Regions from separate parts of the Allobosea sp. RCC_152_1 genome, predicted to be linked through region 1. Evidence: predicted binding sites of a transcription regulator. Region 1 holds the regulator's gene; the other holds the start of a gene.
What was found. Region 1 encodes LexA, which represses DNA repair genes until DNA is damaged. Its sites were predicted from a motif close to TGTTCNNNNTGTGTTCNG; they were not measured.
Positions count from the first base shown of each region.

Region 1 (4,209 bases):
CGAGATGCAGCCCCTGGCGCGCTGCGCCTGGCGCGTGCTCGCGGCCGATGTGAAGGCGCTGCGCACCCAGCCGCCTTTCGCCAACTCCGCCATGGACGGCTATGCCGTCCGCGCCGCCGACATGGAAGCCGGCAAGCAACTCCGCGTCATCGGCGAATCCGCGGCGGGGCGGCGTTTCGATGGCGACGTCCGTCCGGGCGAGGCTGTGCGGATCTTCACCGGCGCGCCGATGCCGGAGGGCGCCGACAGCGTCCTCATGCAGGAGAATGCCGATGGCGTCGGCAGCGAAACCATCACGGTGCGCGTGCCGGCCCATAAGGGCCAGTTCGTCAGGGTGGCCGGGCTCGATTTCCGTGACGGCGACGTGCCGCTGACGGCCGGGCGCATGCTCGACAGCGCCGCGCTCGGGCTCGCCGCCGCGATGGGGCATCCGCAATTGCCGGTACGCTGCAAGCCGCGCGTCGCCATCCTCGCCACCGGCGACGAATTGGTGGCGCCGGGCGAGCCGACCGGGCCGGACCAGATCGTCGCCTCGAACTCCTTCTCGCTGATGGCGCTGGTGGAAAAGGCCGGCGGCGAGGCGCTCGACCTCGGTATCGCCCGCGACGATCACGACGACCTCGCGGCGCGGATCGCCGCCGCCCGTGCCGCGGAGGCCGACGTGCTGATCACCCTCGGCGGCGCCTCGGTCGGCGAGCACGACCTCGTGCAGGAGGCGCTGAAGCGGGCCGGCATGAGCCTCGGCTTCTGGAAGATCGCGATGCGACCGGGCAAGCCGATGATGACCGGCCGGCTTGGCCGCATGGTGGTGCTCGGGCTGCCCGGCAATCCGGTCTCGTCGATCGTCTGCGGCCATCTCTTCCTGCTGCCGCTGATCGAGGCGCTGCTGGGTATGGACGACCCCGATCGCGACCGCAGTATTCTGGCGATTCTCGGAAAAGATATGCCGGCTAATGATGAGCGCGAGGACTATCTTCGCTCCGATCTTGCCCTGACGCCGGCCGGTTGGGTGGCGACGCCCTTCGACAGGCAGGATTCCTCGATGCTGGGCACCCTGGCGCGCGCCAAGGCCCTGACGATCCGACCGGCGCATGCAGAGCCGGCTCACAAAGGCGATATCTGCCGCATTCTGCCGCTGCGGTAGCAGTCGCTTGCGGAACACAAGGCGAACAGTTATAGTGTTCTGGCTTTGTTTCGAATCTGTATCGCGGGGGCACCGGCGGGGATCATGCTGACACGCAAGCAACACGAACTCCTGCGCTTCATCCAGGAACGCTTGCGCGAAAGCGGCGTGCCCCCCTCCTTCGACGAGATGAAGGATGCGCTCGACCTGCGCTCCAAATCGGGCATCCACCGGCTGATCATGGCGCTTGAGGAGCGCGGCTTCATCCGCCGCCTGCCCAATCGGGCGCGGGCCCTCGAAGTCATCAAGATGCCGGACGGGCTCGCTGGCCCGCAGCCGCGCCGCTTCAACCCAGCCGTCGTGCAGGGCGGCCTCGGCTCGCAGCCCTCTCTCGCCAAGCCGCGCCCTGCCCCGGCCGATGACGATGCACGCTCCCCGGTCGCGATTCCCGTGATGGGCCGCATCGCCGCCGGCACGCCGATCTCGGCGATCCAGAGCCGCAGCCATACGGTTTCGCTGCCGCCCGACATGCTGGGTTCGGGCGAGCATTATGCGCTGGAGGTACGCGGCGATTCGATGGTCGAGGCCGGCATCCTCGACGGCGACACCGTCATCATCCGCAAGCAGGACACGGCAAACACCGGCGACATCATCGTCGCGCTGATCGACGAGGAAGAGGCGACGCTGAAGCGTCTGCGCCGGCGTGGCTCCTCGATCGCGCTCGAAGCGGCCAATCCGGCCTATGAGACACGCGTCCTGGGCCCCGACCGCGTCAAGATCCAGGGCCGGCTGGTCAACCTGCTGCGCCGCTACTGAGCGAACTCGGTCTCGTCCGACGCGACCTCCGGAGCAGCAGAGGCCCGTGTCGCAGCGGGGGCCGGCGCGCTGGGCCGAGCTGCGGATTCGGAAGGCTTGCGGCGGCTCCAGGGCCGGTCTGCGACGGCGTTTTCCGAGGAATGGCTGCGCCAGCCGAAGGCGGCGCGGTAGAGCGAGGTCGCGCCGTCCCGCGACAGCGCCATCCGATCGACGAGCCTGGCTTCGCAAGGCGCGCTCCAGGGAATGTTGGTGACGACGAGATCGGCGCGGCGGCAATCCTCGATGATGGCGATCCGATCCCGGGCATAGGAGATGCTGCGCCCGTCGGCGGTTCGGACGATGCAGGCATTGGCGTCGCAGGCGATACCGGCACGCAGGGTCGCGTCGTCCGGCGCGCGGCTGTCGCCATCGGAAGCGAGCCATTGCTGCAGGACGAAGCGGCTCGGCCGGCCGGCGATGGCGAGGCGGCCGTCGCTGCCGCGCACGGCGATGCCGGAGCCGTCACGCTCGATCAGGATCTCGGGCCGCTCCGGCCTCGCGGCGAAGGCGACGCCGAGGATGAGCGGCAGCGCCGCCAGCCAGCGCAGCCCCGTGGTCCAGAGCGTGATCCAGAGCAGCGAGGCGGCAAAGGAGAGCAGCACGGCCGGGCCGAAGGCCACCACCGTCATGGTCGAATGGTCGATGGTGGCGACCCAATGCGCGACTTTCAGCACGATGTCGGAAGCGAGCCCCATCAGCGCCCAGGCCGGCCAGTCCAGACCGAAGGGGTAGGCCAGCACGCCGAACACCGCCGCCGGCATCACGAAGAGCGAGACGAAGGGCAGCGCCATCGCATTGCCGAGCAGGCCGAAGGGATTGAAAGTCTGGAAATGATAGGCGCCGAAGGGCGCCGTCGCGGCCGTGGCGAGGAGCGTCGTCACCACGATGCCGAGCGAGGCCGTCCAGAGCGTGCCCAAGGGCCAGGGCAAGGCCGTCGGCGGCTTAGACCGGTCGCGCTTCTCCCAGCGCTCGGCGAAAGCGACCAGCGCCGCGACCGCACCGAAGGACATCTGGAAGCTCGGTCCGAGCAGGGCCTCGGGCTCGCGCAGCAGCACGATGATCGCGGCGAGCGCGAGATTGCGCATGCTGAGCGCCGCCCGGTCGACGAGGATCGCGCCGAGCATGACCAGCGTCATGATGAGCGAACGTTCCGTCGCGACGTCGCTGCCGGAGAAGATGCAATAGGCGGTGGCGCCGATCATCGCCGCGATCGCCGCGATCTTCTTCACCGGCCAGCCGAGCGCCAGCGTCTGCGACAGCGCCAGCAGAGCCCGCACGAGCCAGAAGATCGTCCCGGCTGCAAGCACCATGTGCAGGCCGGAGATCGAGACGATATGATAGATACCGGCGGCGCGCAGATCGTTGTTCGACGCCTCGGTGATGAGGCCGCGCTTGCCGGTGACGAGCGCGGCCGCGACCGCCCCGCCTTGCCCGCCGCCGACGCTGGCGATGCGCTGCGTCAGGACGTTGCGCGCCTTGTCGATCTCCACGTCGAGCGCGAGGCGCCATGGCAGGGGATGCGGCGCCGGGACGAGTGCGATCTTGCCGGCGATGCTGCCGACGGCGCCGATTCCGCGGAAGAAGGCGTCGCGCCCGAAATCATAGCCTCCGGCGCGGGCCGGCCCCGGTGGTGGCAGGAGCCGCGCGGTGCCGGCGATATGGTCGCCGGGCGCGACCGTGCCGCTGCGAATGTTGACGCGCACGCGCTTCGGCCGGCTCTCGGGCGGCACGCCGGCGATGTCCGTCACCACCAGGACGAGGCGGGCGCCGGCATCGCGCGCCTCGACGCTCTCGACGAAGCCGGTGATCTTGCCGATGCGCGGCCGCTCCAGCATCGGCGCGGCGATATCGGCCGTGCGCCAGACGCCTGCCGCGAAGCCGGCGAAGGCCGCGGCGAAGGCGATGCAGACTGCGGCAGCGGCGGGTCGCAGACGCAGTGCGACAGCGAGGCCGCCGGACAGGACGAAGCCCGCGAGCGGCGCCCAGAGTGCGGGTTCCCGATCGGCGGCGAAATAGAGCAGGATGCCGAAGCCCATCGCCACGGGCAGCCAGAGGAACGGGCGGCGGCGCTCGGCCTCCTGCGCCAGCGACGCAGCCAGCCAGTCCCGCAGCGCCTGGAGGCGCTCGGCCAGCGGCAGGCTTCCCAGTGCGACAGGCGGCAGGCGCGCCGGCAGGATGCCGGCGACGGCCCTCAGCGCGCTCCGGCGCTCCGGCGATGCAGGTTGCCGCGC
Region 1 covers NZ_JBFUPU010000001.1:1,167,028-1,171,236, reverse strand. The annotation lists gene AB6806_RS05480 (molybdopterin molybdotransferase MoeA) at 1-1,144, shown strand, start outside; gene lexA (transcriptional repressor LexA) at 1,229-1,939, shown strand; gene AB6806_RS05470 (ComEC/Rec2 family competence protein) at 1,933-4,209, opposite strand, start outside.

Region 2 (4,209 bases), 300 kb from region 1:
GGCTGTGCTGCTGCGTGTTGAGCGGCTCGCAGACCGGCACGGCGAGTTTGATGGCATCGAAACCGAAGCTGGGATCGAGCGGGTCGGCCAGGGTCTCGATGCGCTCGCGATAGAGCCGCAACAAAGCCTTGGCGTCGCGCGAGGGCCGGCCGGTCTCGATGACGAGGCGGCGAACCGTGCCGTCGCTGCGGAAGAAGCCGAGCTCGAAGGCGCGCCCGCCTTCACCGCGCGCCTCCAGCACCCGCGCCGCCTCCCCGATCAGCCGGACGACCACTGCCTCGAGGCTCGCCGTATCGGCGAAGGGTTCGGGGAAATGACGCTCGACCACGCAGTCCGGCGGTGGACGCAAGGGGGTGATGCGGCGATCCTCATGGCCGAGGATGCGCCGGAGCTTCACCGCCAGCGCCTCGCCGAAGCGGGCGGAGAGGGTTTCCGAGGGGCGCGCGGCGACATCGGCCAGGGTCTTCAGCCCGGCTCGGGAAAGAGCGATCACGGTCTCGGGCTCCGCCTCCAGCGCGGCGACCGGCAGCAGGCGCAGCACCGCTTCGTCCCGTCCCGGTGGGATGATGCCGCGCGGTCCGAAGCGGGAACAGGCGCGTGCGGCCTCGGGCGTGCCGGCGATGGCGGCTTGCAGGCTCAAGCCCGATCGATCCATCACCTGCCACACGAGATCGAGCATCCCCGCCTCGCCGCCGAAGAGATGGGCGCAGCCGGTGACGTCGAGCGTGAGGCCGTGCGGCTCGTCGCGCGCAACCAGCGGGGTGAAGCGGTCGCAGAAGGTGGCGACCTCATCGAGGAAGGCCCGATCCGCCTGCGGTTCGGCTTCCAGCGCGACGAGATCGGGAATGCGGGCGCGGGCATCGGCCAGCGTCATGGCCCGCGTCAGGCCGAGGCGGACGGCGCGCCGGTCGCAATCGGCGAGGCGCAAGGCGTTGCCCTGCATCTCGACGAGGACATGGGGCTTCTCAGCCGGCGCGCCGAAGGCCGGAATCCGGCCCAGCCGCCGCAGCCTGTCCGTCGCCAGATAGGGAAACCAGAGGGCGAGATAGCGGCGGGACATCGTTCCTGCGGGGGATGAGCCTGTCGGATCGGTCAAAGACGGTTCGGTTCTCGAAAGCGCATCGGTCACGGTTCCACTCCACACGCCACTCACGCTCTGCCGCATCGCCGCGCACGCCGCCGCGATGGCGCAGCAACCTCAAGGCGAAGGCCGGGGCGCCCGGCGCATTCGCCTCCAGCGCCCGCGAGGCCAGCGGCACGACCTGCCAGCGCGTCCGCGCCGCGCTCGGCGCTTCCGCCGCCGCGACGCGCAGGAGCAGGGTCGCCACGCCGGAACCCTCGGCCGCGAGCGCAAGCCGCCGGCTCGCGGTCAGGTCGAAGGCGCGCGGCTCGCCCCAGGGCTCGATCAGCACGGCGCCGAGCGCCGGACAGCGCGCTCCCTCGGCGCCGGCCCGCAACACGCCCAGGGCGTCGCGTGCCCGCACCAGCAGAAGCCGGGCGGGATCGAGGCCGAGTTCGTTCAGCCCCGGCGCATGCAAACGGCCGGTCTCGGCATCAACGAAATCCTGCCGCACCCAGAGGATCGGCCGCGCAGCGTCGTCTCCCGCCTCCCCTTGCGCCGCCCGCAGAGCCAGCCCGAGCGCAAAGCCCGTGGCGGCAGCGAGATCGGCGGTGCCGGCGGCGTAGACTTCATGCAGCGCTGCCCGTTCGAGCCCGCCGGACAGGGCCGCATCGATCTCCGTGGCGCCGAGGCTCACCTTGCCCGCCGCAGCCGGCCCCGATCGCAAGGCCGCCTCGGCGAGGCTGCGGCGCAGATCGGACAAGGCTGGCGAGATGGCGTTCTGCATGGGCGACAAAGCAATTGTTCACTCTTTGTTCTTTTATAGAACGTCGCGCGGTGGAAGGCGAGTCGAGTCTCCCGTTTCGGTAGTGGACCGCTGACAGCGGGTGGCACAGAAAAGTTTTCGGCTTCGTCCCATATCCGCTGTCATCCCGGACGAGCGAAGCGCAGATCCGGGATCCATGCCAGAACCTCACTCGGAAGCGCTCCGGCATGGATCCCGGATCGGCGCCGCTTCGCGGCTTGTCCGGGATAACCATCCGGTTCTTTGGCCAGCTACTCCGCCGCCGTACCCGCCGCCTGCCAGGTCAGCGTCTGCGCCTCGTGCAGCGCCTGGTAAGGCCCGCCGGCGCGGATGAGATCCTCGTGGCGGCCCTGCTCGGCGATGCCGGCCGGCGTCACCACCACGATGCGGTCGGCATGACGGATGGTGGCGAGGCGGTGGGCGATGACCAGCGTCGTGCGCCCCTGCGCCAGCTCGGTCAGCGATTGCTGGATCGCCTTCTCGGTCTCGGTGTCGAGAGCGGAGGTGGCCTCGTCGAGGATCAGGATCGGCGGGTTCTTCAGGAAGATGCGGGCGATGGCGAGGCGCTGCTTCTGGCCGCCGGAAAGCTTGACGCCGCGCTCGCCGATCACCGTGTCCAGCCCCGCCGGAAGATCGGCGATCATCCGGTCGAGCCGCGCCCGGCGGGCGGCCTCGACGATCTCGGCTTCCGAGGCGCCGAGCCGGCCATAGGCGATGTTCTCGCGGATGGTGCCGGCGAAGAGGAAGACATCCTGCTGGACGATGCCGATCTGGCGGCGCAGCGAGGCGAGCGTCAGCTCGCGGAGATCGATGCCGTCGACGGTGATGCGGCCGGCATCGACCTCGTAGAAGCGCGGCAGCAGCGAGAGCAATGTCGTCTTGCCCGCTCCCGAAGGGCCGACGAAGGCAACCGTCTCGCCGGCCCGGATCGCGAGGTCGATATGGGACAGGATCGGCCTGTCCTTGGCATAGCCGAAGCGCACGCCCTCGAAACGGATGGTCCCCTTAAGCGGCGGCGCCTCGACGGCATCGGGCGCATCGGCGATGTCGGGCTCGGTCGCGAGCAGTTCCTGATAGCGGCGGAAGCCGGCTATGCCCTTCGGATAGGTCTCGATCACCGCGGCGATCTTGTCGAGCGGGCGGTAGAAGACGCCGACCAGCAAGAGGAAGCCGACGAAGCCGCCGATGCTGAGGCTGCCCTGCACGACATACCAGGTGCCGGCCAGCATGACCGCGAGCTGGACCAGGCGCATGCCGAGATAGTTCAGCGCCTGGCTCGCCGCCATGATGCGATAGGCTTCGAGCTTGGTCGAGCGATAGCGCTGGTTGTCGCCGGCGAAGAGCGCGCGCTCATGGGCCTCGTTGGCGAAGGCCTGGACCACGCGCATGCCGCCGATATTCTCCTCCAGCCGGGCGTTGAAGGCGCCGACGCGGCCATATTGCGCCTGCCAGTTGGTGGTCATGCGGCCGCCATAGCGGGCGACGATGAAGCCGGCGAGCGGCACGATCAGCGCCGTGATCAGTGCCAGATGGACATGGACCGAGAGCATCAGCAGGAAAGCGCCGACGAAGGTCATCACCGCGATGAACAGGTCCTCCGGTCCGTGATGGGCGACCTCGCCGATCTCCTCCAGATCCTTGGTAACGCGGGCGACGAGATGGCCGGTCTTCTGATCGTCGTAGAAACGGAAGGAGAGCTTCTGCAGATGGTCGAAGGCGCGCCGGCGCATCTCCGTCTCGATATTGATGCCGAGCCGGTGGCCCCAATAGGTCACGATCGCCATCAGCCCGGTGTTGAGCCCATAGATCGCGAGCAGCAGAACGCCCGCGAGCAGGATCAGCGGCCAGTCGCCGCGCGGCAGCAGGAGATCGACGAAGGCCTTCATCGCCATCGGAAAGCCGAGCTCGAGCAGGCCGGACAGCACGGCGCAGCCGAAATCGACCAGGAACAGCGTCCGGTGCGGGCGATAATAGGCGAAGAACTCTCTCAGCATGGCGCGCTCATAGCAGATCGGCGCCGTTTTGCGTCAGCTTCACGGCAACAGGCCGGATATTCGGAAACCGATATCAGGAGTTTCGATTCAGATCGGAACGGCAGATTGGCCAGTCAAAAAAGCCGCGGTGCCACTTTCCTTCGCCATGCTCTAGCTTCGCGTCATGTGGCAGATTCTCTCGACCTACTGGCCGCACATCCTCGCCGTCATTTCCGTGGTGATGGCGGCCGTGGCCGCCGCGCATGCGGTGATGACCAAGGACGAGGTGCGCGCCGCCATCGGCTGGGCCGGAGTCATCATCCTCTCGCCGATCGTCGGCCCGCTCCTCTATGCCGTCGCCGGCGTCAACC
Region 2 covers NZ_JBFUPU010000001.1:863,885-868,093, reverse strand. The annotation lists gene AB6806_RS04020 (Y-family DNA polymerase) at 1-1,060, opposite strand, end outside; gene AB6806_RS04015 (ImuA family protein) at 966-1,847, opposite strand; gene AB6806_RS04010 (ABC transporter ATP-binding protein) at 2,117-3,859, opposite strand; gene AB6806_RS04005 (phospholipase D-like domain-containing protein) at 4,023-4,209, shown strand, end outside.
Region 2: the regulator LexA is predicted to act here: its motif matches at 1,863-1,880, upstream of AB6806_RS04015 (ImuA family protein).